Regions from separate parts of the Novosphingobium rhizovicinum genome, predicted to be linked through region 1. Evidence: predicted binding sites of a transcription regulator. Region 1 holds the regulator's gene; each other region holds the start of a gene.

What was found. The regulator LexA, encoded in region 1, represses DNA repair genes until DNA is damaged. The targets are predictions, from matches to a motif close to GTTCCNCNCTTGTTCT.
Region 2: the regulator LexA is predicted to act here: its motif matches at 1,188-1,203, upstream of ABUH87_RS17845 (S24 family peptidase).
Region 3: the regulator LexA is predicted to act here: its motif matches at 4,240-4,255, upstream of ABUH87_RS11635 (DUF3072 domain-containing protein).
Region 4: the regulator LexA is predicted to act here: its motif matches at 2,503-2,518, upstream of ABUH87_RS07200 (ribonucleoside-diphosphate reductase subunit alpha).

The regions. Positions count from the first base shown of each region.
Region 1 is NZ_JBFNXR010000012.1:75,042-82,215, forward strand. It holds gene gltX (glutamate--tRNA ligase) at 1-859, opposite strand, end outside; gene ABUH87_RS00610 (ComEC/Rec2 family competence protein) at 888-3,137, shown strand; gene lexA (transcriptional repressor LexA) at 3,266-3,949, opposite strand; gene ABUH87_RS00620 (molybdopterin molybdotransferase MoeA) at 4,019-5,239, opposite strand; gene moaC (cyclic pyranopterin monophosphate synthase MoaC) at 5,236-5,715, opposite strand; gene trpC (indole-3-glycerol phosphate synthase TrpC) at 5,802-6,590, opposite strand; gene trpD (anthranilate phosphoribosyltransferase) at 6,596-7,174, opposite strand, start outside.
Region 2 is NZ_JBFNXR010000054.1:275,931-283,104, forward strand. It holds gene ABUH87_RS17840 (MBL fold metallo-hydrolase) at 1-426, opposite strand, end outside; gene ABUH87_RS17845 (S24 family peptidase) at 487-1,137, opposite strand; gene ABUH87_RS17855 (hypothetical protein) at 1,410-1,781, shown strand; gene ABUH87_RS17860 (D-2-hydroxyacid dehydrogenase) at 1,789-2,727, opposite strand; gene cysS (cysteine--tRNA ligase) at 2,753-4,195, opposite strand; gene ABUH87_RS17870 (nitroreductase) at 4,292-4,957, opposite strand; gene cobT (cobaltochelatase subunit CobT) at 4,957-6,771, opposite strand; gene fsa (fructose-6-phosphate aldolase) at 6,876-7,174, opposite strand, start outside.
Region 3 is NZ_JBFNXR010000047.1:30,270-37,443, forward strand. It holds gene glgX (glycogen debranching protein GlgX) at 1-1,656, shown strand, start outside; gene ABUH87_RS11625 (DUF2946 family protein) at 1,690-2,097, shown strand; gene ABUH87_RS11630 (TonB-dependent receptor family protein) at 2,173-4,161, shown strand; gene ABUH87_RS11635 (DUF3072 domain-containing protein) at 4,269-4,496, shown strand; gene ABUH87_RS11640 (protein-disulfide reductase DsbD family protein) at 4,505-6,571, opposite strand; gene ABUH87_RS11645 (alkaline phosphatase family protein) at 6,679-7,174, shown strand, end outside.
Region 4 is NZ_JBFNXR010000021.1:498,613-505,786, reverse strand. It holds gene ABUH87_RS07205 (DUF1440 domain-containing protein) at 1-262, opposite strand, end outside; gene ABUH87_RS07200 (ribonucleoside-diphosphate reductase subunit alpha) at 421-2,364, opposite strand; gene ABUH87_RS07195 (GlsB/YeaQ/YmgE family stress response membrane protein) at 2,913-3,155, shown strand; gene ABUH87_RS07190 (SDR family NAD(P)-dependent oxidoreductase) at 3,224-3,967, opposite strand; gene nadB (L-aspartate oxidase) at 3,996-5,597, opposite strand; gene ABUH87_RS07180 (ABC transporter ATP-binding protein) at 5,683-6,636, opposite strand; gene ABUH87_RS07175 (DUF1622 domain-containing protein) at 6,705-7,076, opposite strand.

The sequences.
Region 1 (7,174 bases):
CGGGCAGAATGCCGAGCTCGTCACGATAGGAGTCTACGCCGAGAGCGCCATGCCGCTTCGAAAGCTTGGCACCATCGGCTCCGTGGATCAGCGGAACATGACCATAGAGCGGGCGCTCCCAACCTTCGATCGCGCCCATGGCATCTATGATCGCGAGCTGCCGGAAGGCGTTGTTGAGGTGATCGTCGCCGCGAATGACGTGCGTGACGCCCATGTCATGATCGTCCACCACAACTGCGAGCATGTACGTGGGAGTTCCGTCCGAGCGCAAAAGGACGAAGTCGTCGATCTCTTCGTTGCGAACCGTAACGGTCCCCTGGACCAGGTCCTCGATGACCGTCTCGCCTTCCCGCGGGGCTTTGATGCGCACCACGAAAGGCTCCGCCGCCGGCCAGCTTCCCTCATCCGCATCGCGCCAGGGGCTGACGAGACGGAAAGGCCGACGCTCTTCCTGCGCTTTTGCACGGTGAGCGGCAAGCTCCTCCTGCGTCATGTAGCAGCGATAGGCGTGACCTGCCTCGATCAGCTTGCGTGCCACCTCGGCGTGACGCTCGGTTCGGGCAAACTGGAAAACGGCTTCCTCATCCCCCTCGAGACCAAGCCATGACAGGCCATCGAAAATCGCACCGATGGCAGCCTCGGTTGAGCGGGCGCGATCCGTATCCTCGACCCGGAGGAGGTACTTGCCGCCGTGATGGCGCGCATAGAGCCAATTGAACAGCGCCGTGCGGGCGCCCCCGATGTGCAGAAAGCCAGTGGGCGAAGGCGCGAACCGGGTGACGACCGGCCGCGCGGAACCGGGACGAGCGTCAGCCGAAGCTCCGCTTTGCGTCGCCTCCGCTAAGCTGCCGCTTGCCATCGATCGATCCTTCCTGTCCAATGCGCGCATGGCCACCCGAGCCGCGTGCGAAGATATCCTGCCCCAAGCCGCCCCGGAGGGCGCTGCATTGCAACATCGGCCATGGAACAGCGCGCGCCGCTTGTCGAGGGGGTTGGAAGGGATCGAGCGATTTCTTGCCGGTGCCGGCTTTGATCGGGTGCCGTGGCTCGCCGTTGCTTTTGGTATCGGAATCGCAATCTGGTTCGCCCTCCCATCGCCCGGGCACTGGCTGGCGCTGATGGTCGCTTGCGCAGGTCTGTCGGCGAGCTTCGCCGCGCTTCTCCACAAGTACGGGCGCTACCCGTACCTGCGGTTGAGCGGCATCGTCATTCCCCTCGTCGTCGCGGCGGGCTGCGGCTCGGTCTGGGCGCGGTCTCACCTGGTTGGCGCCGCGCCGATCCCAGGGCCGGTCGTCGTCACGCTGGAGGGCAGGATACTCTCCGTCGAGGTTCAGCCGGCGCAGGAGCGCAGCCGGCTGGTCATGGCGACGCGCGAACCGGGAACGGCACGACCCATCCGGGTGCGGATCAACCTGCCTGACAGGCTCGCCCCAGGTTCGCGCTTCAACACCGGTGATCTGGTGAGAGTGAGAGCCAGGCTGATGCCTCCGGCCCCGCCCATGCTGCCCGGCGCCTACAATTTTGCGCGTACGGCCTGGTTCAAGGGTCTTGCCGCTACCGGTACGGCTCTGAGCGCACCTGAGATCCTGAGAAGTAGTGATAGCGCTAGTCTGGTCAGTGGAGCCCAGCGCAATATCTCTGCCCATGTCCGTGCGCGCCTCGACGGGGGCGAGGCGGGCATTGCAGCGGCGCTGGCGACGGGTGACACCGGGGGCATCCCGGAAGCGGACGCTCAGGCAATGCGGGATGCGGGTCTGGCGCACCTGTTATCAATCAGCGGCCTCCACGTTAGCGCCGTCATCGGCGCTGTCTATTTCGTGGCGCTGAAGCTGCTGGCGTTCTGGCCATGGCTGACGCTGCGGGTACGTCTCCCCGTGGTTGGAGCAGGTTTCGGCGCACTCGCCGGAATCGCCTATACCTTGTTGACGGGGGCGCAGGTGCCAACGGTGCGTTCGTGCATCGGCGCTCTGCTCGTGCTCATTGCTCTTGCCATCGGCCGCGAACCGCTGTCGCTGCGCATGCTTGCGATTGCGGCGTTTCTGGTGATGCTGCTGTGGCCTGAAGCGCTGATGGGCCCTAGTTTCCAGATGAGCTTTGCCGCTGTGCTCGCCATCATCGCTTTGTCGGGAGCCGGTCCGATCCGGCGGTTTCTGGCGCCGCGCGAAGAGGGCGTACCGGCAAGAGCGCTTCGCCATCTGGCGCTGGTGCTGCTGACCGGCCTTGTCATCGAATTCGCCTTGATGCCGATCGGGCTTTATCATTTCCATCGGGCGGGGATTTGTGGCGCTTTCGCCAACGTCGTGGCGATTCCGCTGACGACGCTCGTGGTGATGCCGGCGCTGCTGCTCGCCTTGCTGATGGACCTGATCGGTTTGGGCGCTCCGTTCTGGTGGATCGCCGGCGAGGGCATAGCTGCGTTGAACGCACTGGCGCACTGGATCGCAAGCCGTCCGGGTGCAGTGACCGTGATGCCCGCCATGGCAGGTGGAGCCTTTAGCCTGTTCATTGCAGGCGGATTGTGGCTCGGCCTGTGGTCGGGCAAGATCCGCTGGTTCGGACTTGCGCCCGCCGTCGCCGGAGTGCTGCTGGTGGCGACCGCGCGGCCACCGGATCTGCTGATCTCCGGCGATGGCCGCCATGTGGGCCTGCTTTCAAAGACGCGCGACGCCTTGTTCGTTCTTCGCGAAACCAGAAGTGACTTCGTGCGGGACAATCTGCTGGAGATTGCAGGCATGCAGGGTACGCCCGTGCCCTTTACCCGGCTTGCAGGAGCCAACTGCAACAGCGACGCGTGCGTGATCGCCGTGCAACGCGGATCTTATCGATGGCATCTGCTGCTAACTCGGGGGCGATATACCGTGCCTGAGCGTGCGCTTGCCGCCGTCTGCGAGCGAGTCGACATCGTCATCTCGGACCGATGGCTGCCGCGCAGCTGCCGTCCTCGTTGGCTGAAGGCCGACCGCAGAACGCTTGCGCGCACCGGTGGCCTCGCCATCGATCTGGCTCACGCGAGTGTGATGAGCGTGGCCGAAGGCGAGGGGCAACATGGGTGGTGGCGGAGCGAGGCCGACAGGCCTCGCCAGCGTGAAAGGACTCGTGCAGCGACAGCCGGCGTTTCGACCGCCGTTGGTGAGTGAGCAGCCGACCACCGACTTGCAGCCGGAGGCGACATATCGGCCTTCAGGTCTAAACTCTGACAGACCTGAATGCGCTTACATGCCGGTTACGCACCCTCTAACGCTGTGGACCCGAGGAGAGCTGTGCCTCAATTGTAGCGACGCAGCAGGCCGGCAAGCTTCCCCTGTACCTCGACCTCGCCCGAACGATAGACCTGCGGTTCGTAAGCTGCGTTCGCAGGATCGAGCCGCACCATATCATCCTCGCGACGCAAGTACTTGAGAGTGGCTTCCTCACCACGCACCAGAGCGACCACGATCTCACCATCGCGCGCCGTGCTGGTGCGTTTCACCAGAGCGAAGTCGCCATCGAGAATTCCTGCCTCGATCATCGAATCGCCAGAGACTTCCAGCGCATAATGCTCACCGGAACCAAGCAGTGCTGCCGGTACGGGCAGGGTGGTCTGACCCTCAAGCGCCTCGATCGGCACGCCAGCGGCGATGCGCCCGTGGAGTGGGATCTCGATAACGTCGTTCGCTGCCGACGGCGGTGTCATCTGCGGGCGCGGTCCATCGTTGGCATTTGCCGGAACCCGGGGCGACGGCCGGGGGGGCGCATTCTCTGGCTGCTTGAGCACCTCAAGAGCGCGCGCACGATTGGGCAGGCGGCGAATGAAGCCGCGTTCCTCCAGTGCCGAAATCAGCCGGTGCACGCCGGACTTCGACTTGAGATCAAGCGCTTCCTTCATCTCCTCGAAACTGGGAGAGATGCCAGTCTCCTCCAGCCGAACCTGGATGAACCGGAGCAATTCGTGCTGCTTGCGCGTCAACATGTTCGGCGCCTCCTCAGGCGTTCTTATTGTGAACAATTGGCGAACAATTAAGAAACAAACATCCCCGCGTCAAGCAATTCCGCCGTTCTCGAGCCAGAAGACATGGGCCTGCGCTCCCGCCTCCGCGGCAGGCGCATTCGCGGGCCGGTCGATGAGGACATTGCTTGCTGCCAACGCCGCCAGAGCACTGCTGTCCTGAACGGCGGCGGGAGACACAGTGTCGAAGTCCCAGATCGCTCGCATGAAGGTGCGTCGGCCGCCATTCGCAGGCAGAGGTGCGCCTAGGCGGACTGGAAATGCCTGAGGAAGGGGATGGGCAGCGCCCAGCAGCGCCCGCAGCAGGGGCAGCATGAACAAGTATGCCGTGACGTGGCTGGAGACCGGGTTACCGGGCAGGCCGAGGACGATCTGCCGCCTGCCGGACTTCTCGCGCGTGGCGACGATGAGGGGCTTGCCCGGCTTGATAGCCACGCGCCAGAAGCCGAGCTCGGCACCCCAGGCTTCGAGCGCCGGCTTCACAAGGTCGTGATCCCCTACAGAGGCGCCCCCGCTGGTCACGATCACGTCTGCGTCATCGGCCTGCGCCAGCGCTTCGGCCAGAGCGTCCATTGCATCGGGAACCGGGCCAATACGCTGCACTTCGCACGGAAGTCCCCGCGCCATCGCCGCAAGCATTGCGCCGTTGCTCGCAGGGACTTGGTGCTCGCGGCAGTTCTCGGGATCGGCGGCCAGTTCATCCCCGCTGTCCATCACGAGCACCCGCGGAGCGCGCCGAACCGGCAGGTGGCGGTGTCCAGCACTGATCGCAAGTGCCAGTTGCGCGGGCCCGAGGCGTGCGCCCGCAGGCAGCACTTGCTCGTCCATGTGGAAGTCCAGCCCGCAGGGGCGGATGTGCTTATGCGGAGGAGAGGGCGGTTCGCCCGAGAGGCTGATGTGGTCGTCAGCTCGGGCAATGTCCTCCTGAACGATTACGCACGCAGCATTGGCCGGCAGGCGAGCGCCGGTTGAGATCCGCACTGCCTCCCCGCGTGCGAGAGAGCCTGCGAACGGGTGACCGGCAGCGCTTTCACCGACGACACGCCAGGGGCCGGCGAAATCGTCCTCCGCCACGGCATAGCCATCCATGGCCGAGAGCGCGGCGGGGGGCTGCGTGCGCCGCGCGCGCAACGGCTCAGCCAAGTAGCGGCCGAGCGCACCATCAATGTCGACACGCTCGATCGGCAACGGCTCGACAAGAGCAAGCAGGCGTGCCTGTGCCTCTTCCAGCGGTAGCGGCGGTTCGTGCATCATCCCTCCTGCGCGCGCCAATGGCCCGATTTGCCGCCGCGCTTCTCGATCAGGCGAACGTCCTCGATCACCATTCCCTTGTCGAGGGCTTTGGCCATGTCATACATGGTCACCAGCGCGATTGTGGCAGCCGTTATGGCCTCCATCTCCACGCCCGTCTTGCCGGTGAGCGATGCGGTGGCCGTGGCACGCACCGCGTCCGGTTCGAAGGCGAAGTCGATATCTACCGCGTCAAGGGCCAGCGGATGGCACATCGGGATGAGCTCTCCGGTTCGTTTGGCCGCCATGATGCCTGCAATCCGCGCGGTGCCGAGTACGTCTCCCTTGGGCGCATCGCCGGCCCGAATTGCGGCGATCGCATCAGCACTCATGCGGATCCGGCCAGAGGCGACGGCGAGGCGCTGCGTCTCCGTTTTGGCACCGACGTCGACCATGCGCGCGGTGCCATCGCCATCGATATGGGTCAGGGATTTGTTCATGACCCGAGTGTTGCCGCAAACGACAGCGTTTCAAAACCCGGAAAGTGCGCGGGGTGGCGACGATCCGCCCGCAACCCGAGCAGGTTTTAGCTGAGCAGGAGCGTTCTTGTCGCTGCCTCTACATCCGATTGGCGCATCAGGCTTTCCCCCACGAGGAAGGTGCGTGTGCCGCAGCCCGACAGCCGTTGGAGGTCGGCATGGGTATTGATACCGCTCTCGCTGACCAGGAGCGTGCCCTCAGGTGCGAGAGGCGCAAGCCGCTCGGTTACGGCAAGGTCGGTAACAAAGCGCTTCAGGTCCCGGTTGTTGATGCCGATGAGGCGGGATTGCAGATCGCTTGCCCGCGCCATTTCGTCTTCGTTGTGAACTTCGACGAGCACATCCATGCCGCGCTCTATGGCTGCAGCCTCGATCTCCGCCATCTGGCTGTCTTCCAAAGCCGCCACGATGATCAGGATTGCATCGGCTCCGATCGCTCGCGCCTCGGCGACTTGCCAAGGATCGACCATGAAATCCTTGCGCAGGACGGGCAGGTCGCAAGCGGCGCGCGCATCGACCAGGAAATCCTCGTGCCCCTGGAAATACGGCGCATCAGTAAGCACGGAAAGGCAGGCTGCGCCGCCGCGCTGGTAAGCGATGGCATGCTCAGCCGGGCGGAAGTCTGGCCTGATCAGTCCCTTGGAGGGTGAAGCTTTCTTGATCTCTGCGATGAGCGCAAAGCCGTCTGCTGCCTTGACCTCGAGAGCCTTGCGGAAGCCCCTTGGTGGTGTCTGCCCGGTAGCCCGTGCATCCAGGTCAGCCAGCGTGGCGTAGCCCTTGCGAGCCAGGACCTCCTCGCGCTTCGTGGCGCAGATTTCAATGAGTTTGTCGGACATCTCGTTCACTTGGCCGTTGTCGCGATCCAGCAGTCGAGCAGGCTTTTGGCCAAGCCCTTGTCGATCACCTCGGCCGCTTCCTCGGCTCCGTCGCGCAGGTCCGTTGCTTCCCCGGCAAGGATGAGTGCGGCGGCGGCGTTAAGCAGCACCGCATCGCGATAGGCGCCAGGTTCGCCATTGAGCAGGCGCCGCAAGGCTGCCGCGTTGTATGCCGCATCGCCGCCGCGCAAGGCGTCCAGCGGGTGCGTCGCGAGCCCTGCATCGCCGGGTGTGATCCGTTCAGGCACATTCCCGCAGTTGAGGGTGGCCACGACGCTTGGCCCGTCGATGGAGAGCTCATCCAGACCTTCCTCGCCGCCTACGACCATCGCGGCGCCGCAGCCAACCATCGCCATCGCATCGCGGTAGATCGGCACATAGACCGGATTTGCCACGCCCACCAATTGGCGCGTCACCCGCCCCGGGTTGCACATTGGACCGGTCAGGTTGAAGATTGTGCGCTTGCCGATGGATTTGCGGATCGGTGCAAGCCGGGCGAGAGCCGGATGATGCTTCTGCGCAAACAGGAATGCGATCCCGATATC
Region 2 (7,174 bases), on a different contig from region 1:
CCCCGGGCAGTGGTAGACATCCAGCGTGAGGTCGCCAACCGTCACCTGATCTCCATTGAGCAGCCACCGATCCGGCTCAAAACTGTGCGCTTCCATGTTCCAGCGTGGGCCGTCCTGATCAAGCTGAGCGATCCAGAAGCGATCCTCTTCCTGCGGCCCCTCGATTGGAACATGCAGCTCCTTGGCCAATTCGCCAGCCATCCCGCAGTGATCGAGGTGCCCGTGTGTCACGAGCACTTTCTCCAGCTTGACCCCTGTCTTGGCGAGCGCGGCCTTCAACTGGTCCAGGTCGCCGCCGGGATCCACGAATGCACCCCGCATCGTCTTGGTACACCAGATGAGCGTACAGTTTTGCTGCAACGGCGTGACAGGCAGAATAGCCACGCGCATCGGCGGCTCCTGTGCGGATTTTGGGCTTTCATTCATCCCCGCGGAAATGGCGGGAGACGATGATGATTGCAACCGGGAGCGCGTGACTGACCTTCCTCAAAGGCGTCCACTCTTCCACACCACCCGCCCCACCAGGTCCAGTTGGTCTGGCGGGCATTCGATGGGTGGATAAGCCGTGTTGTCGCTGAGCAGAGAGACTCGCCCCGGTCTGCTGGTGTCCAGCCGCTTGACCAGCAGCGCGCCGTCGAAACGCACCACGTGAATGCCGTCGCGCAGGGTACGACGGCCTCCGTCCACGAGGATCTCGTCGCCGTCTCGCAAGGTGGGCTCCATCGAGTCGCCGCGCACGGTTATGGCGGAAAGCCGCTCCTGCTGGAGCCCCTGATCCCTCAACCAGCGCTGAGAGAAACGGAAACTGCCAATCGCGTCTTCGCCGATCACGTCCGCGCCGGGTCCAGCCGAAGCAGTGAGACAGAGTCGCGGAATCTCGATCCAGACCACATCGCCTTCCGGAGACGGATGCGCACTGTATTTTTCCTGCGGAGCTCCTAGCTCCGTTTCCGCGACACCAAAGAACCGAGCGAGCAGAGCGCGATCGCCCTCCTCAAGCTTGCGGGGACTTCCTTTCCGGACGAATTGCTGGAGATAGCTCGCGTTCTTGCCGATCATCCTCGACAACCGCGTCAGACTGACATGCCGCTCCTCCGCAAGAGCCAGCAACCGGCGGCGGGAGGTATCAAGTTCCATATTCGAGAAAGTACACGAGAGATATTTCCTAGACAAGTAGGATTTGGACTGGAACAAAAGGTGATCACCTGAGTCGAACTGAACGGAGGACATGATGTTGTTGCGGCGCATAGAGCGCTTCTTGCGGGCGACAGGTATGCCCCGCACAAAGTTTGGCCGCCTTTCGGTCGGTGATCCCAGGCTCGTCGACGATCTGCGCAACGGGCGTACCCCACGCCCTAGCATGGAGCAGCGAGTAGAACATTTCATGAACATATATCAGGAGGAAAGTCATGCTCGCTGAACCGGCGCGTCATCTGGAAATGATCGCAACCCTTCGTCATGCGGGTGCGCGCGGACCTTGGCTGGGTCTGCTCCGGGAAGTGCTGAGCCTGGCAGGGCCTGATGCGCAGTTCATGCGCCACTCCGAGCGGCCCTGGTCAAGCGCCACATTCTGCGGCGCACGGCATGTCGTCGCGCTTACTTACGAGGGCGCGGAGGCCATCGCCCAAGGCGAAGCATTCATCGCAGCCCTGCCCGACCATGAGTTCACGTTACGCGGAGCGCTCGTCGCCGATGCGACTGTTACGTTCGCCGAGCATAGCCTGCTCGACGAGCAAAGGCTGTCCATCGAAGCTGAAATACTCGTGCTCGACGATACGTAAGCCGCAATCAGTATCCGGCGCCAAGATCTACCGCATGCAGCAAGGGCTCGCCGGCAAGAAAACGCCGGCAGTTCGTCAGGAACCGTTCGGCACCTTTCTGGAAGATCGTGTCTTGTGAGCGGCCGGATAGATGCATCGAGATATGCACGTTATCGTACATCCACAGTGGGTGCTCAGCCGGCAGCGGCTCGGGATCGGTAACGTCCAGGAAGGCGGCGCCAAGTTGCCCGCTATCAAGCGCGGCAAGGAGCGCATCGGTTTCGATCACCTCGCCGCGTGCGAAGTTAAGAATCGCCGCTCCGCGCTTCATGGCTCGCAATTCTGCCGAGCCGATCAGGCCCCGAGTCTCAGGAGTCGAAGGGACTGCCATGATCACCCAATCGAACTCGCCAAGTCGCGCCTGCCATTCGCCGGGACGCAGTGCGCCCTGGCTGCTGCTTCGCCTGACCTCCGTCACCTGAACATCGAAGGCCCGGAGCAAGTGCGCGATGCGTCCGCCAATGGCGCCGGAGCCAACGATCAGCGCCGAAGTTTCCGCAAGCTCGCCCTTGCCGGGCGGCTCGCGGAGCCATTCATGCCGGTCTTGCGCGCGGACAACTTGCCGATACCCCTTGGCGATCGTCAGCATGCCGAGCAAGGCATACTCCGCAATCGTGCCAGCATGCAGCCCGGCGCCGTTGGTCAACATCGTTCCGCGCTCGGCCATCAACTGCAGCGGCAAGTGGTTGATTCCCGCTGCAACCGTGTTCAACCAGCGCATGTTCGCAGCAGAACGGACCGCATCGGGCATTGCGGCCGATCCGAACGCATCGAACCAGCCGATCTCCGCATCGGGCGCATGACGGACCATCTCTTCGGGCGTGGTGAACCACAACGGGGATATCTCAGCCGGTAGCCGTCCTTCCAGCAATGGGCGAGCCAGCGATGTGATGACTGCTAACGGCATGCGCCCTTTCCTCCCTCTTTTCCGTTCAGCCCAGCTTCCACTCCCAACCTAGTGGGTCGCCGTCCATTACCTCAACGCCGCGGCCAGCAAGTTCGTCGCGGAGAGCGTCGGAGGTTGCGAAATCCTTCTCCGCGCGCGCGGCCTTGCGCCTCTGCAGTGCGGTTTCGATCTCCGCTTCAGTCATCTCGGCAGCCTTCGGGCGCAGACGCAAGTCTGCCCGCGTCCTGCCGAACAAGTCCAAGCCCAAAACGGCGTCCATGCGCTCTACCGCAGCGCGCTTGGCGCCGGCATCGATCTTCTTGGCAGCCAGTGCGTCCTCAAGCGCCGTCAAGGCGACCGGCGTGTTCAGATCATCTGCGAGTGCGGTCGCGAACGTCTCCAGCAGCGGCGCCAGCTTGGGATGGATTGTGTCGGCCGCCTCTACCTCGCGCAGCCGCTCAGCCGCTATGATCATTCGCTTGAGGCGCGTGAGGGCAGCGCCCAGGTTCTCCCATGAGAACTCCAGTTCGCTGCGGTAATGCGCCTGCAGGCACATCAACCGGTAGGCGAGCGGGTGATATCCTTTGTCGATCAGCAGCTGCAGGCGCAGAAACTCGCCGCTCGACTTGCTCATCTTGCCCGAACGCTCGACGAGGAAGTTGTTGTGCATCCATATGCGCGCACCCGAATTTGTCGGCACGTCCAAGCCGTTGGTGCAGCAAAAGGCCTGGTTCTGTGCGATCTCATTGGGATGGTGGATCTCGCGGTGATCGATGCCGCCCGTATGAATGTCAAAGGGGAAGCCAAGCAGATCCCCTGACATGACGGAGCATTCTAGGTGCCAGCCCGGTGCTCCTCGCCCCCATGGGGAGTCCCACTCCATCTGCCGCTTTTCGCCGGCAGGAGTCTTGCGCCAGATCGCGAAGTCCGCTGCGTTACGCTTGCCCTCGACAGCTTCGATGCGCCCCTCGCCTTCCTCAGTCACCGCACGAGCGAGCCGGCCATAGTCTGCGACCGTCGACACATCGAAATACAAACCGCTCTCAAGTTCGTAGCAATGCCGAGGCGCGATCTTCTCCGCGAACTCGATCATCTGGGGAACATACTCAGTCGCTATCGACCACTTGGCTGGCTGCCGAATGTTCAGAGCGCGGATGTCGTCCCAGTACGCTTCTGTGTAGTGCTTCGCGATCTCCCAGATGGACTGTTCCTGCTGCCGGGCCATCTTCTCCATCTTGTCCTCGCCCGCGTCGGCGTCGTCGGTCAGGTGGCCGACATCGGTGATGTTGATGACGTGGGTCAGCTTGTAGCCGCTGAAGCTAAGCGTGCGGCCAAGGACATCGGCGAACACGTAAGCTCGCATGTTACCGATGTGAGGATAATTGTAGACCGTTGGGCCGCAGGTGTAGACCCGCGCCTCTCCCTCGTGGACGGGGGTGAACTCCTCGAGAGTACGGGTCAGGCTGTTATAAAGGCGTAGCGCGGTCATGGGCGGGACTTACGCTGCCCCCCTTTCCAGTCAAGCATAGCCGCGCGCGAACCCGCCGGTTGGATTAGCGAGCCTGAACCGCCGCCGTAGGTCCGCTCATTCCCAGCCGACGAACCGCACCTGCTCGTCAAGCGGCACCCGAGGCCGCTCGAACGTGTTCACAGGAGCATCGGGGTCCCGGTGGTCGATGGCGACACCACAGAACAGGATCTGCTCCTCGTCCGCCACGCCAATCTCTGCCTTGATGAGCCGGGCGTAGAGCGCCATCCACTCCTGCGGGCAGCTGTCGAGCCCCTCTTCGCGCAAGAGCAGCATGATCGTTTGCAGCCACATACCCACGTCCGACCACTGCGGCGGGCCCATGAAGCGTTCGAAGTGGCAGAGAAGCAGCACTGGTGCGCCAAAGGAGGTCAGGTTCTGCCGTGAGACCTGCTCCCGCAACGCCGTATCCTCACGGGCAATGCCCAGCGATCCGTACATGCAGGCGCCGAGTTCCTTGAGCCTTGCAAGGTGTCGCGGCGACTGGTTCGGCTCGGAAAAACTGTATTCGATGGAATCCTGCGGCTCGCTGGCGAGGAGCTTTTGCTGCAGCGCCGCCAAGGGCTTGCCCGTGAGAACGGTTGCGCGCCACGGCTGAAAGTTGCAGCCCGAAGGAGCCATGCGGGCCCGATCCAGGACTCTTCGGATCGTCGCCAGATCAACGGGAGTGTCATGGAACGCCCGGATGGAGCGCCGAGTGGCAACGGCTTCGGCGACGTTCATCAATCCTCCTCGAACAGGTCCGCCAGTTGCTCGATCATCGTGCCGCCGAGTTGCTCGACATCCATGATCGTAACGGCGCGGCGATAGTAGCGGGTGACATCGTGCCCGATTCCGATCGCGACAAGCTGAACCGGGCTCTGGCGTTCGATCCACTCGATCACACGCCGCAGATGCGCTTCAAGATAACCGGCACTGTTGACGCTGAGCGTCGAGTCGTCGACCGGAGCACCGTCCGAGATGACCATGAGGATGCGCCGATCTTCGGGCCGCGCAAGGAGCCGGCTGTGGGCCCACAGCAGGGCCTCGCCGTCGATGTTCTCCTTCAACAAGCCCTCGCGCATCATCAGCCCAAGGTTCTTGCGCGCACGGCGCCAGGGTTCGTCCGCTTTCTTGTAGACGATGTGCCGCAGGTCATTGAGGCGACCGGGGTGCTGCGGCTTACCGTTCGCAAGCCACGCCTCTCGGCTTTGTCCGCCCTTCCAGGCTCGCGTCGTGAAGCCCAGAATCTCCACCTTGACGCCGCACCGTTCCAGTGTGCGTGCAAGCACGTCAGCGCTGATCGCCGCGATGGAGATCGGGCGTCCACGCATCGATCCCGAATTGTCGATCAGGAGGGTGACGACGGTATCCTTGAACTCCACGTCGCGTTCGACCTTGTAGGACAGCGACTGGCCGGGCGAGACAACCACCCGCGCAAGCCGTGCCGCGTCGAGCAATCCTTCTTCCTGGTCGAAGTCCCACGAGCGGTTCTGCTGCGCCATCAGACGGCGCTGGAGCCTGTTCGCAAGCCGCGTGACGATGCCTTGCAGCCCCTTCAACTGCGCATCGAGATAGGCCCGAAGCCGTGTCAGTTCCTCTTCGTCACACAGGTCGTTAGCGGCAGTGACCTCATCGAAGGCCTCTGTGAACACCTTGTAGTCGAAGGTCTCGGGAATGTCGGTCCAGGGGCGGTTGGGACGAACGGGGAGCATTCCTTCCTCGCCCTCGTCGCCTTCCTGGCCTTCCTCCATCTCGTCAGAGGATTCGCCTTCCGCTTCGCTTTCGCCTTCGTCCTGCCCCTCGTTAGGCTCGGCTGCCACTTCGCTTGGCTGCTGCTCCTCGCCCTTGTCGTCGCCGGTCTGCTCTTCCTCGGTCTCCTCGTCGCCATCCATGTCGTCGGAATTGTCGGGTTCTTCAGGCAGCCGCTCGGTTCGTGTAAGCTCCAGGTGCTGCAGCATGTCCAGCGAGAGGGACTGAAAGGCCTTCTGGTCTTCCATTGAAGCTGCCAGCGCATCGAAGTCAGCGCCCGCACGCTCTTCGATCCACTGCCGGAGCATGTCGACGCCGCCCTGCGCCGCTTCCGGGATCGGCTGACCCGTTAGATGTTCGCGCAAGAGCAGTGCCAGCGCCGCCTGCACCGGCACTTCATCCGCGCTCTCCGCGCGGGTGATCGGATCGCCACCGATGCGAACGTCAAGCGCCGCGTCCAGGTTGTCGCGCATTCCCGCAAAGCGATTGGAGCCGAGTGCCTCATACCGCACAAGCTCAACCGCGTCATAGCAGGCCCGCGCCGCCGGCTCGAGGGGAGCATGGCGCTGGTGCAGGAGCTCATCGTGGTGGCGGAGCTTCAGTGCAAAGCTGTCCGCAAAGCCGCGGGCCTGCATCGCAGCGGCGCGTGGCAGCGATCGACCGGGCATCGGCACGCGGAAGGCCGTGCCGCTGGAGCTCGGCGTCTCTGCGGTCCAGTTAACCTCGACTTCGGGTTCATGCGCGATGGCACGGCTGGCGCCCGCGAGAACGGACTTGAAGCGATCGGCGGGAGATTCGTCGGACATGTCTCGAAAACGCTAGAGAGCCGGTGGCGCTTCGACAAGCGCCACGCCCGATCGCTCCCGTTTCATCACGGCCGAGCCGGGTGAAAGAGGAGCGATCTTCATCCTCAGATCGACTGCCCGGTCTTGGCCCAGTCTGCGAGGAACCCCTCGATGCCCTTGTCGGTCAGGACGTGCTTGAACAGCGCGCGGATCACGGCAGGGGGGGCAGTCATCACGTCCGCGCCGATCTTTGCGCATTCCAGCACATGGACGGGGTGGCGGATGGAGGCGGCGAGGATCTCCGTCTCAAACGCGTAGTTATCGTAGATAAGGCGGATGTCGCGAATCAGATCGAGACCGTCGAATCCGTTGTCATCATGACGGCCGACGAAGGGCGAAATGAAGCTTGCACCCGCCTTCGCAG
Region 3 (7,174 bases), on a different contig from region 1:
CTTACAGGCGCGCGCTACGGCTACCGCGCCGCAGGCGACTGGAGGCCGGAGCAAGGGCGATGGTTTGACGAGAGCAAATTGCTCGTCGATCCTTATGCGCAAGAACTGGATAGCCGCTTTGTACAGCATCCTTCGCTCGCTCAGTTCGGAGTAGATACCGGGTCTATTGTGCCCAAGGCGATTGTCCCGGCTCCCTTGGACGCCGTTGGACCAGGCGCTCCATGTTTCGAACGCGGAGGGCTGATCTACGAACTGAACGTCCGTGCCTTCACCATGCTGCACCCCGACGTTCCCGAAGATCAACGCGGCACCGTGGCAGCGCTGGCCCATCCGGCCGTCCTCGCGCACCTGAAGCGATTGCGAGTCAGCGCTGTGGAATTCATGCCGATCGTGGCCTGGATCGACGAGCGGCACTTGCCTCCGCTCGGCCTCACCAATGCCTGGGGCTATAATCCGGTCGCTCTGATGGCGCTGGATCCGGGACTCTGCCCGGGAGGCGTTGCCGAATTGCGCGAGACGGTGGCCGCTCTGCATGGGCAGGGCATCGGCGTGATACTGGATCTCGTGTTCAATCACACGGGTGAAAGCGACGTCCATGGAGGCGTGCTATCGCTGCGCGGGCTGGACAATGCGGCTTACGCGCATGCTCCCGGCGGGGCGCTGATCAACGATACGGGGTGCGGCAACACTTTGGATTTTGCCAATCCGCATGTCCGCAAACTGACGCTGGACGCGCTGCGTCATTTCGTGGGCCAGTGTGGTGTCGACGGCTTTCGCTTCGACCTTGCTCCTGTTCTCGCCAGGGGTCCCGGTTTCGCAGCTGACGCCCCTATGTTTGCCGAGATCGCCTCCGACCCGCTTCTGGCCGACCGCGTGCTTATCGCGGAGCCCTGGGATATTGGTCCGGGTGGTTATCAGCTAGGGCGTTTCCCGCCTCAATGGCTCGAATGGAACGACCGCTTTCGGGATGACCTGCGAAGGTTCTGGCGGGGCGATGGTTCGATCGGCATGCTGGCGACCCGGCTGGCGGGGTCCTCGGACTTGTTCGGGCACGGTCCCTCGCGCTCGGTGAACTTCCTTGCCGCGCATGACGGGTTCACCCTCGCGGATACCGTCGCCTACAACGAACGGCACAACCAGGCGAACGGCGAGCAGAATCGTGACGGCCACGGAGAGAATTTCTCGTGGAACAACGGCGTCGAGGGCCCGAGCCGTGACCCTGAGGTCGAGGCAGCGCGTAAGCTCGATATCCGGGCGATGCTGGGGACGCTCTTCGCGTCTACCGGTGCGATCATGCTCACTGCAGGCGACGAGTTCGGGCGCAGTCAGCAAGGCAACAACAATGCCTATGCGCAGGACAATGCGATTACCTGGGTGGACTGGGAGCATCGTGATCGGGACCTGGAGGCATTCGTGATCGAGCTCTCTGCCTGGCGAGCTGAGAGGGCCGGATGGTTTGCCCAATTTCCTCGGGAAGGCACCTGGCTTGGACCGCGGGGAGCGATCTCGCCGCTTGAATGGGATTCCCCTGGAGCCTCGCAGCTCGGCTTTCAGTCCAGCGACCAGGCTGCTCCCTATCGTTTCTTCGTTGATCGCGCCGCGCGTGCAGTGACATTGGACAGCGCGACTCTTGCGATAAGTTCCAGCGGACAGTGACAGGCCCGTGCTTGCTCCCTAAGGCGTGCGGCCATGAGGGAACTCCGCCGCATCCTGCTGAGCCGCCGCTGGTGTGCTTTGCTGCTGCTGACGGCCGCGCTGGCCGTCAAGGCGCTGGTTCCCGCAGGCTTCATGGTTTCGGCAGAAGCGCAGGTGCTCACCGTCTCGATCTGTGCTGACGCAAGCGGTGCGCATCTCACGCGCGAGATCGTGATCCCTCGGCAGCAGACATCTGAAGACCGAGCTTCGCAACACGCAAAAAGCGTGGTCTGCCCTTATGCCGCGTTGAGCATGGCGGGAACGCCCGGCGCAGATCCGGCGCTGCTCGCCCTCGCACTCGCGTTCATCCTGGCACTCGCTTTCGCTCCTCTTCCTGTCCCGGAGCTTGCAGCGCCCGCTCAACTTCGTCCGCCCTTGCGAGGGCCTCCGATCGCCGCCTGAGCTGCAGCCGTAAGGCTGCGTATCAGCCTTCCAGGCGCGCGGCAGCTTGCGCGCCAGATTCAGGACGACGATCCCATGAGAATAACAGTTTGCTCGCTCGCTTTTGCGGGCCTTCTCGCCACGCCTGCACTCGCAGAGAGTGCCGGTGATCAGACCATCATCGTCACCGGGCGCGCAAGCGTCGAGGCTGCCGAGGACCGGGTTCGCGGCACGCCCGGCGGCGCAGATGTGGTGCGGCACGAGGACTATGCCGATAAGACGGTGGTCTCGTTAAGAGATACGCTCGCCTTCTCGCCGGGTGTCTACTCACAACCCCGCTATGGCCAAGAGGTTCGGATATCCATCCGGGGCTCCGGGCTGTCGCGCGGGTTCCACATGCGCGGACTTACGTTGCTGCAGGATGGTGTTCCGATCAACCTCGCCGACGACAACGGTGACTTTCAGGAACTCGAACCGATCTTCTTCGACCATCTGGAAGTCTACCGCGGAGCCAACGCTCTGCGCTTCGGGTCGGGAACGCTCGGCGGAGCTATCAATGGCGTCACGCCTACGGGCGACAGCTCCCGAGGCATCTACGCGCGGATCGATGCGGGCTCGTTCGATCTCCTCCGAGGCCTGGTTTCGGCGGGTGTAGGAGATGAAAGGGCAAGCGCTTGGGGAGCCGTGAGCGCGGATACCCATGATGGCGATCGCGACCATGCCGGGCGCCGCTCTCTACGGGGTCACCTCAACGTCCGGCTAAAGCTCTCCGACGTGGTGAGCACCCGGTTCTATGGCAGCGCGAACCATATCGTTCAGGAGCTGCCCGGAGCTTTAACCGAGGCGATGGCGCTGGAAAGGCCAAAAACCGGCAACTTCGTTGGCGATCAGCACCGGGACGTCGATTCGCTTCGCCTTCAGAACCGCACGCGAATCGAACTCGGGAACACCACGTTCGAGGCAGGAGCCTTCATCAACGCCAAGGATCTGTTCCACCCCATTTTTCAGGTGATCGACCAGAAATCGGAAGATTACGGTGGCTTCGCGCGGCTTGAGCATCAAACTGGGCCTCTGTCGTTCACATTGGGCGGTGAGATCCGGCGGGGCAGTACGAGAGCTCGCCAGTTCGTCAACGCGAACGGCAAACGGGGCGCGCTCACCTTCGATGCCGATCAGGACGCGCAGACGGCGAATATCTACGGCGAAGTGCGGGTAGCGGCGACCGATCGACTGACACTGATTGCCGGAGCGATCTATGCGGACGGCTTCCGCAAAAGGCGGGTGCAGTTTTCGACCGCACCCACGCAGGATGGGCGCATTCACTTCGACCAGTTGTCGCCCAAGTTCGGTTTACTGTTCGAGCCTGCGCCTGACATTCAGTTCTATGCAAACTATAGCCGCTCTGCCGAATTTCCGGGCTTCGGGGAAGTGTTCCAGACGGTTGGCGGAGTCAGCACTTTTGTCGATGCCATCCGCCCGCTAAGTGCCTGGTCGTCGGAGATCGGCAGCCGTGGCCGAGTGGGCCGGGTCACTTGGGACGTCTCGCTCTATCATGCGCGATTGAACGGCGAACTGCTGCAGTACAATGTGGATGTGAATGCAGGCATCCCGGCTGCGACCTTCAACGCGGATCGCACGCTTCACCAAGGCGTCGAGGCTGAGGTTGCGTTCGAAGCAGCGGACTGGCTGCGGCTGCGTCAGATCTGGCTGTATTCGGATTTCCGCTTTCGCAATGATCGCGTGTTCGGTGACAATCGCTTGCCCGTTGTTTCCCGCAACCTCCTGCGCACCGAAGTGCGGCTAGGTGGCAAAGCCGTGCATGTCGCGCCAAACTTGGAGTGGGTGCCGCAAGGCGCATGGGCTGATTACGCCAACTCACACCGGACCAGTGGCTATGCGCTCTTGGGCGTGACGGCTAGCGCCACGGTGGCAGACGGGTTCGACGTCTTCCTCGACGCCCGCAACCTGACCGCGGAAAAGGCGACCGGCGATATCTCGGCGGTGCTGGTCGCGACGCCCGCTTCGGCGATCTACTATCCGGTGGAACGCCGGGCGATCTATGGCGGCGTGCGCGCACGATTTTGAGTGATCGAGGGGAGGTGGGCGCTGCGTAGCCGTGCCGGCTCCCCTCGGGAACCTTGGCATCGATCCAGACGTTTCATGGGAACATAGAAAGAACATCTGGAGCGATCATGTCGGAGCAGTTGCACAATCCCAAGCTTGAGGAGCATCCCGGCTCCAATGCCGAGAAGGACCCGGACAACTGGGTTACAGGCGATGAACCGATGACAGGCGCACAAGCCTCTTACCTGACGACGTTGTGTGAAGAAGCCAATGTGGAGCTGCCTTCAGACAATCTCACCAAGGCAGAGGCGTCAAAGATGATCGACGACCTGAAGGCCCAGTCAGGCCGCGGGTAGGATGCGATTCAGCGACAGGTCCCATCCGGGCACGCTTTGTCGATCAAAGTGCCCGGTGTCAGTACCTGCGGCAATGTCTCGGGCGCGCCTTGGCGGGGGTACCATACGTATAGCGGAACGCCCGCTGCGCCTTGCGAGGTGAGGTAGCGAGTGATCGCAGGATCCCGGCGCGTCCAGTCGCCACGGAGGACCACCACGCCTGCACCCTCAAAGGCGCGCCTGGTCTCCTCCCGTTCAATCGCGACCTTCTCGTTCACCTTGCAGGTCAGGCACCAGTCGGCGGTGAACCAGGCGAATACGGGGCGCCCCGAGGCTCTTGCCCGCGCTAGGGCGGATTCGCTGAAAGGTTCGGGATCGAGCAGGCTTTCGGCCGCGGCTGCACGGTCGCGCTCTACCTGGGGAAGGACCAGCAGCGCGGCGATGCCGAGCACGACGAGCCCGAAGGCGGTGGGGCGGATTGCAGGCCGGGCTTGCCTTTGGCGGTGACCGGCGAAGGCCAGCAGTGCCACGAGCAGCGCTGCCAGTCCAATCGAGACCAGTGCGAACCACGGCCCGGCAATACGCGTTGCCAGCCACGCGAGCGCCAGCGCCGTCAAGCCCATCGGCAAGGCCATCCAGCGGCGGAATGCCGTCATCCAGGCGCCGGGTTTGGGCATACGTCGGCGAAGAGCCGGAATGAAGGCGATTGCCAGGAATGGCAGCGCGATTCCCAAGCCGAGGGTTGCGAACAGGGCGAGCGCCGGAGCGACGGGGAGCAGCAGCGCCGCGCCCATGGCCGTCGCCATGAAGGGGCCGGTGCAGGGCGTGGCCACGAAAGCGGCAAGCAGTCCGGTGGCAAAGGCGCCCTGGGGAGAACCCTCGCTGGCAAAGCCGGGCACGCCAAACTCGAACAGTCCGAGCAGGTTGGCAGTAATCGCACATGCGAGCAGCAGGAGCAGCGCGACGACGCTCGGCTCCTGAAGCTGGAACGCCCATCCCACCTGCTCTCCCGCAGCGCGGAAGCCCAGCAGCATCGCTCCCAGGCCAAGGCAGGCAAGTACAACACCGGCCGTGTAGGCCAGACCCTCGGCGCGGGCCTGTGCCTGGCTTTCGCCTGCCCGCGCAAGGCTCAGCGCCTTGAGGCTCAGGATCGGAAACACGCAGGGCATGATGTTGAGCAGCAGGCCGCCCACCAGCGCGCCCAACAGCAGCCATGGCAGTGCGGAAGAGGAGGCCGCGATCCCGGTCGTCAGCGGCGTGCCTGAATCGGGCACCGCACCCGGCCGCGCTGTGAAGATGACGCCATTGCCCTCGGCATCCAACCGCAGGACGGCCTTCACCTCTTCAGGCGAAGCCGGTGCGAAACGCGCACGGGGGATGCTGATAATCAGCATGTCGCCCTCGCGTGAGAATACCTGTGGCGCGGCATAGTCGACAAGCTTGTCGTGGGCGACGAACAGATGCGGCTGACCGAGCGAGGCGGTGGCGGGAAGCGGTATGGCGAACCGTACAGCGTCATCGCTCAAGGCGAAGGTTGCCTCTGCTCCCAGCGGCGCGGGGAGGCGTTGCGTCCAATCCTCGAAACGCGCCTTTAGCGGGCCAGCAGCAGTATCGGGTCCGATACGCACAGTCGCTGCAAGCTCGGCGCTTTCGGGGACGCAGATCTCGTCCGTGCAGGCGAGCCACTGTGCCTTCACCGTGACCGGCAGCTGCGCGCCGGGCTTGGCGTTTTCAGGTGCCGTGAAGGGTACCAGAACGGCGTATTCGTCTTCGTAGACGTGATTCATCAGCCCCGAGATCAGGAGCGTGCGGGGTACCGGGTAGTGAGGTTCTCCGACCTTCGCTCCAGATGGCAGAGTCCAGTCCATCTGCATCCCAAGCCCCGCATCTCCGGGGTTCAGCCAGTAGCCGTGCCAGCCGGGCTCCGGCCTCATCACGATGGCTAGCTGCGTCTCTTCGCCGGGAGCGGGAGCTGGACCGGCGACCAGTTCGGCCGCGATGTGATTGGGCGATGCGGCCCATGCGGGCGCCGTCAGCAGCATCAAGCAGGACTGCCATAAGACCGCAACAAGAAGGCAATAGCGGCGCAGGTTCATCGGGTTAGTGTCTGTTCAAGCCTTCGCGGACGGGTCTTGCGCATCGACGGCAATATGGTCATCGACGCCTCTGCGCCTTCTGCAAGGACAATTCAAGGAATCCTCACATGCGTCTCGCGCCCTTCGCCCTTGCCTCGCTTGCGAGCGTCTTTTCGCTGACACTGGCCGTGCCTGCCACAGCCCAGGAGCGGCAGGCCAAGGATTCGCGCTCTGCACAGGTTGCGCCGGTTGCACCGGCAGCAGCGGTGCCGGCGGGCAAGCCGCAGTTGATCCTGGCGATCTCGGTGGATCAGCTGTCCGCGGACCTGTTCGCTCAGTACAGGCAACATTTTACCGGTGGGCTGGCTCGCCTGACCAGCGGCGCCGTATTCCCGCAGGGCTTCCAGTCGCACGCTGCGACGGAAACCTGTCCGGGTCATTCCACTCTGCTGACAGGGGCTCATCCGGCTCGAACCGGGATCATCGCCAACAACTGGTATGACCCAAAGCTGGGGCGGATCGTATACTGCTCCGAGGATGAGCGCGACCCGGCGAGCTCCGCGCGAAAGCCGGTGGTGTCGAGCTGGCATCTCAAGGTGCCTACCTTGGGCGACCTTATGAAGA
Region 4 (7,174 bases), on a different contig from region 1:
CTGCCTTTCGCAAGCGCGCTCCGCCAACAAGGCGCGCCGCAGCCTGGGCCGCCTGCTCAGTAGCCGGGGGCTGCGATCCCGAAGGGCTGAACAGAGTGGCGGCGTAAGTCTGGAACCCCTCCATCACCGCTGCGCCGGCAAAACCGGCCAATGCGCCCGCCGCCGCGCCTGCGGCCGTATCGACAGCCGCATCGACAGGCTTGCGTGTCTGCGTCAGGGTTTCGCCAGGCGTGTTCTCGAGAAGCATGTGTGTCCGTCCCATCTGTCACGCTGCGTGCGCATTTCAGGATAGGGACGAATGGGAAGGGCTGCGGGTTCCCTTGGATTTTGGCCCGGAATTAAGCGGCACCCGCAATGGGGATGCCCTTAGGTCAGCATTTTGCCGAGGCGGCCATCAACCGGGCGGCCTCGGCGTAAAGCTTACTGGCAGGCCAGGCACTCATCGTAATCGGTCGTCTCGCCCAGTTCGAACTTGGGTGCTTCGGGCGTGTTGTCGGCTTCCACGCCGCCTGCGAAGCCCGCGCGCTGCACGGACTTGGAGCGCAGATAGTAGAGCGACTTGATGCCCTTTTCCCACGCCTGATAGTGCAGCATCATCAGGTCCCACTTGTCGACATCGGCGGGGATGAACAGGTTCAGCGACTGCGCCTGATCGATGTAAGGCGTGCGATCTGCCGCGAATTCGAGCAGCCAGCGCTGGTCGATCTCGAAGCTGGTCTTGTAGACTGCCTTTTCCTCAGGGCTGAGGAAGTCGAGGTGCTGCACCGAGCCGCCATGCTCAAGGATGGAGTTCCACACGTTGGTGGAATCCTTGCTCTTCGATGCCAGCAGCTTTTCCAGGTACGGGTTTTTCACCACGAAGCTGCCCGAGAGCGTCTTGTGGGTGTAGATGTTGGCAGGGATCGGCTCGATGCAAGCCGACGTGCCGCCGCAGATGATCGAGATCGAAGCGGTGGGCGCGATTGCCATCTTGCAGCTGAAGCGCTCCATCACACCGACATCGGCAGCGTCCGGACAGGGTCCGCGCTCATTGGCCAGCAGCATCGAGGCTTCGTTGGCCTTCTGGTTGATGTACTGGAACATCTGCATGTTCAGCGCCTTGGCCATCGCGCTTTCGAAGGCGATGCCGCGCTTCTGCAGGTACGAGTGGAAGCCCATAACGCCCATGCCCACTGAACGCTCGCGCGCGGCCGAGTACTTGGCACGCGCCATCTCGTTCGGCGCGCGATCGATGTAGTCCTGCAGCACGTTGTCGAGGAAGCGCAGCACGTCCTCCACAAAACGCTTGTCACCCTTCCACTCTTCCCAGGTTTCCAGGTTGAGCGAGGACAGGCAGCAGACTGCCGTGCGGTCGTTACCCAGGTGATCGCGCCCCGTCGGCAGCGTGATCTCCGAGCACAGATTCGACGTCGAGACCTTGAGGCCGAGCTCGCGATGGTGGCGCGGCATCATCCGGTTCACCGTGTCGTTGAACACGATGTAGGGCTCGCCCGTGGCAAGCCGCGTCTCGACCAGCTTCTGGAACAGGGAACGGGCATCGACCTTGCCGCGCACCGAACCGTCCTTCGGGCTGCGCAGCGCGAACTCGGCGCCGTCGCGCACGGCTTCCATGAACTCGTCGGTGAGCAGTACGCCGTGGTGCAGGTTCAACGCCTTGCGGTTGAAGTCACCCGATGGTTTGCGGATTTCGAGGAACTCCTCGATCTCCGGGTGCGAAACGTCGAGATAGCACGCGGCCGAACCCCGGCGCAGCGAGCCCTGGCTGATCGCCAGCGTCAGCGAGTCCATCACGCGCACGAAGGGGATGATGCCGCTGGTCTTGCCGTTGAGACCCACCGGCTCGCCAATGCCGCGAACGCTGCCCCAGTAGGTGCCGATGCCGCCGCCGCGCGAAGCCAGCCAGACGTTCTCGTTCCAGGTGGCGACGATGCCTTCAAGGCTGTCATCGACCGAGTTCAGGTAGCAGGAGATTGGCAGGCCACGACCCGTGCCGCCGTTCGACAGCACTGGCGTTGCGGGCATGAACCACAGCTTCGAAATGTAATCGTAGAGCCGCTGCGCATGGTCCTGATCGTCAGCGTAGGCATCGGCCACGCGTGCGAAGAGGTCCTGGTACTTCTCGCCAGGCAGGAGATAACGGTCGTCCAGCGTCTCCTTGCCGAAGTCCGTCAGCAGCCCATCGCGCGCGTCGTCCGTGACGATCGTGAAGCGGCGTGCGTTGATGGTTTTGGAATCGCTCTTCGCCGGAGCAGCAGCCGGGCCTACTGCCAGATCAGCACTGATGGCGTCGGTCTTGTCCATTGCGATAGCCGGGCTTTCCCCCGCCTCCTTCTTCTTGCCTGCGACCGAAACTTCGAGCTCCATCTGGCCGCTGGCATCGAACTGCTCCACGTCTCCGCGTCCGTTCTGTTCTTCGCTGCCGTTCCTAAAATCCACGTAGCGTCCCCTGTCCGCATATCTTTGGCTCGATTCGGCCGGCAAGTGATCAGCCTAGCAGAGTTCAGAACAAAACGGGACCATACCCGCCGTATCGAACCGCCAATCCTCACACCGGGCGCACCTGCTTATCCAAGCGACGCCTGCCCCGCTGTCGTTTGGCTCAAGCTAAGTCTTGATGCACCCTGTTCAACCGCACACAACCTATAGTGACCTTTTGGATATCAGACGCAAGAGGGGGGTGCGTTCGCGCAGAGTGCCGATAAAGTGCGTTTCTACCGTTTTAACCGCTCGCGACGCGCGGGAAGTCCTTGGCTCGTGAAGTCCGCAAGAGGCAATCGACCACTCCGAACCGGATTCTTTTTCCACATCCTTGCTGGGCGAGAAGACTCCGGAATACGACGAGCGGAGACAGCGCCTTGCCACTCGTGCGCCGAGAGTGCACCGTAAGCTCACCAGCAGGAAAGACTCTCGCCATGATCAACGTCATCACCGCCATCATCAGTGGACTGATCATCGGCGTGCTCGCCCGATTCTTTTATCCAGGCTCCGTCGATATGAGCTGGATCGCAACCATCCTGCTGGGCATCGGCGGCTCGCTCGTTGCGGGGCTGGTCACCAGCCGCGGCAGCGCGGACTTCAATCGAGCAGGCTGCCTCGCTTCTGTGATCGGTGCCATCGTGCTGATCTTCGTCGGACGGATGCTGGGCATCGGCTAGGGGCGCGCTCCTGGATCCGGTAGCCTGCCAACGCCGCTTGCGCGCAAGCGGCACTCAGCGCCGAACCCTCACAGCATTGCCCCACCGTCGACGGGGATGATCGCACCGGTGATCCATCGGGCCCGTTCGGAGCAGAGCATGGCGATGGCGTCGCCGACATCTTCCGGTTGCGCCACCCGCTTCAGCGCCTGCATCGAGGTGGTCGCTTCCCGGCCCTCCTCGGTTTGCGCCCAGGCAGCGACCGGTCCGGTTGCAGTCGTACCGGGTGCCACGGCATTCACGCGGATCCCGCGCGGCCCCAACTCCACGGCTGCACGGCGCACAAGGCTCTCCAGCGCTGCCTTCATCGATCCGTAGGCAGCGACCGCGCCGGTCACCCGCCGCGCAGTGAGCGAGGAGACGAAGACCACGCTCGCACCATCCACCAGCACCGGCGAGAGATACTGCAACAGGAAGAACGGCGCGCGCAGGTTCACGGTGGTGAGCTGATCGAAGACCTCAGGCGTGCAGGTCGCCAGGTCGGAGGGCGGCATGATACCTGCATTCAGGACCAGTACGTCCAGGCCGGCGCGGCAAAGCGCCTCCACCTCTTGCGCAAGAGCGGCAGGCGCGTTCGGATCCGAGAGGTCCCCGCCCACCATGTCCGCCACGCCCCCGCTCGAGCGAATCGCCTGCACAAGCTGCGCTGCCATGTCGCGATTGCCGCCATAGTGGACGATCACGCGATAGCCGTCCGCCGCCAGCGCTTTGGCGGTTGCCGCTCCGATTCCCTGCGAGGAACCGGTCACGAAAGCCGTTCTGCCTTCCACCATCAACGACTCCTCTCTCGGGCCGGTTTGCTTATGGCACCAACACCGTATCGACTGCTTCCGGCAGCGTTTCAGGATAATCGAGTGTGTAGTGCAGCCCCCGGCTCTCGTGCCGTCTGAGAGCGGACTGCACGATCAAGTCCGCGCTTTGAAGCAGGTTACGCAGTTCTATGAGGTCCGTCGACACCCGGAAGTGGCGGTAATACTCCTCCACCTCGTGATTGAGCAGCTTGATCCGGTGCTGCGCGCGCTCCAGCCGCTTCGTCGTGCGCACGATCCCGACATAGTTCCACATGAAGCGGCGGATCTCGGTCCAGTTCTGCTTGATGACCACTTCTTCGTCAGAGTCCGTCACGCGGCTTTCGTCCCAGGGACGTACCGGCGGGGGGGCATCGAAGGCCTCCCAGTGGTCCAGGATGTGCGCGGCGGCGGCCTCCCCGAAGACGAAGCACTCGAGCAGCGAGTTGGAGGCAAGGCGATTCGCGCCATGGAGGCCGCTCTCGGTGCACTCTCCGGCAGCATAAAGGCCGGGCAAGTCCGTTCGCCCGTCCAAATCGACCAGAATGCCACCGCACGTGTAGTGCTGCGCCGGCACGACTGGGATCGGCTGGCGGGTCATATCGATCCCGAGGCCCAGCAGCTTCTCGTAGATCGTCGGGAAATGGGTCCGCACGAACTCGGGTGACTCATGGCTGATGTCGAGGTGGACGTAATCGAGCCCGAAGCGCTTGATCTGATCGTCGATCGCCCGGGCCACCACGTCGCGCGGCGCCAGTTCACCGCGTGCGTCGTAGTCCGGCATGAAGCGGTGCCCCGTACCGGGATGCTTGAGATGACCGCCCTCCCCACGCACCGCCTCGGTGATGAGGAAGTTCTTGACCTCAAGGTTGTAGAGGCACGTCGGATGGAACTGCATCATCTCCATGTTGGAGACGCGCGCGCCGGCGCGCCATGCCATCGCAATGCCGTCACCGGTGGCGCCCCGCGGTGCAGTGCTGAACTGGTAGACACGTCCCGCGCCGCCGGTCGCCAGGATCGTCGCGCGGCCGGTATGCGCTTCAACCCGCCCGCTCTCCTGGTCCAGAGCATAGACGCCCCAGACCCGGCCCGATCCGGAATAGCGCTGCTCATGCCGCCCGGTGATCAGGTCGATGCAAGCGCGTCCCGGCAACAGCGTGATGTTCGGGTTGGCATGCGCTGCACGGACCAGCGCCTCCTGCACAGCCTGCCCGGTGGCATCGTTCACATGGACGATCCGCCGATGTGAATGGCCGCCTTCCCGTGTAAGGTGAAGTGCATCCCCATCGGTGTTGAAAGGCACACCAAGCTCGACCAGCCGGCGAATGGTGTGAGGCGCGCGCTCAACCACCAGTTCGACGGTCTTGAGACGGTTCAGCCCGGCTCCTGCCACCATCGTATCACGGATGTGGTTCTCGAAGGTGTCTCCCGCGTCGAGCACCGCAGCAATGCCGCCTTGCGCCCAAGCGGTCGAGCCGCCTGCAAGCTCCCCCTTCGCAATGACCAGCACCTTCAGCTTCTGCGCAAGCGCCAGTGCGGCCGTCAGGCCCGCCGCGCCGGAACCGACGATGATTACGTCGTACTGGGGCCGTTCGCCCTGTTTCAGGTCATCCATCGCGCTTCCTTGCCGCTAACCTGGACGCGCGGCAACACCCGGCGACCGACGGGCTGCCCCTGAGGGCAATCACGAGAGGGCCGCCTCAGCCCCCGGCGCTTGCGCTCGTCAAGCTGACGAAGACGTCCTCCAGGTCCGCTTCACGCGTCGTCACGTCCACGATGGAAAAGCCCTGTGCCTGCACCACGGAGAGGACCTGGCCCGCTGTGCTGCGATCCTTGTCGTAAGTGATCGCAATCGTGCGCTCGCCCGTCTTCTCGCTCTTGATGAAAGCGGCATCCACCGGGAGCTGGCCGAGGTCGCGGTCCAGGGTCAGTTCCACGACCTTCTCGCGCGCCATGCCGACCAGCTCGCGCGTGGGCTTGTTGGCGATGCACTCACCATGGTTGATGATCGCGATACGATCGCACAGTTGCTCGGCTTCTTCGAGGTAGTGCGTGGTGAGGACGATGGTGACGCCCTCCCGGTTCATTTCAGTGACCAGATCCCACAGCTGGCGCCGCAGTTCGACGTCCACACCTGCGGTGGGTTCGTCCAGCACCAGCACCGGTGGCTGATGGACCAGTGCCTTGGCGATGAGCAGACGCCGCTTCATGCCTCCTGAAAGCGTGCGGGCGTAGGCGTCTCGCTTGTCGGCCAGGTGAACCGCGCGCAGCAGTTCTTCGGACCGGCGCAGATGCTTGGTGATGCCGTATAGACCGCCCTGGTTCTCCAGCACCTCGAAAGGAGTGAAGAACGGATCGAACACGATCTCCTGCGGGACGATGCCGATCGACCGCTTGGCGTTGCGCATGTCGCGATCGATATCGAAGCCCCAGATCGAGATCGAGCCAGATGTCTTGTTGACCAACCCAGCCATGATGTTGATCAACGTCGACTTGCCCGCGCCGTTGGGGCCAAGCAGACCGAAGATCCCGCCTGCCGGCACATCGAAGCTCACGCCCTTGAGCGCCAGCTTGCCCTCCCCGCCACCGGCAGGCGCGTATCGCTTCACGACGTCGCGGATCGAGATGGCGGCGTTTTGCGGAGAACTGCTCATGGCCTGCATTTGGAGCAAGGCGCAGCGCCGGTAAAGGGCCCCGCACAAGGCGGACGCCCCGAGGCGGTTCACCCTTCGTGTCGGCGAGACCTGCGCTTCCACGGAAGGCGGCCCTCGATCTCCATCTCGAGGCTGAAGCTGAGGAAGGTGCGAATGGCGACGATACCGGCGAGTACCGCCACGCTCGTCAGGCTGGGCTGCACGGCCACGGTATTGATGATGTCGGCGGCGACCAGGAACTCAAGCCCGAGGAGGATGGCCCGACCGAGGCTGGACCGCAGACAGGCGACCGACTCCTCGGTAAACTTCCGGTCCCGAGCCGCGCGGTAAAGGAACAGCAGCAAGGTTCCGAAGGCGCCGGCGGCAATGATGGCGATCCCGGTGATCTCGACAATACGAGTAACGCTTCCGGCGACGTCGATCGCTATGGCTTCGAGCACGGGCTCCTCCTGCTGCCTCCCCTCTTAAAGCAAGGCAGGCTCTGCTGTTCCGCGCCGCCCAGGTTCCAGGCAGTCCGCTCGGACCCGGAATTGCCTTT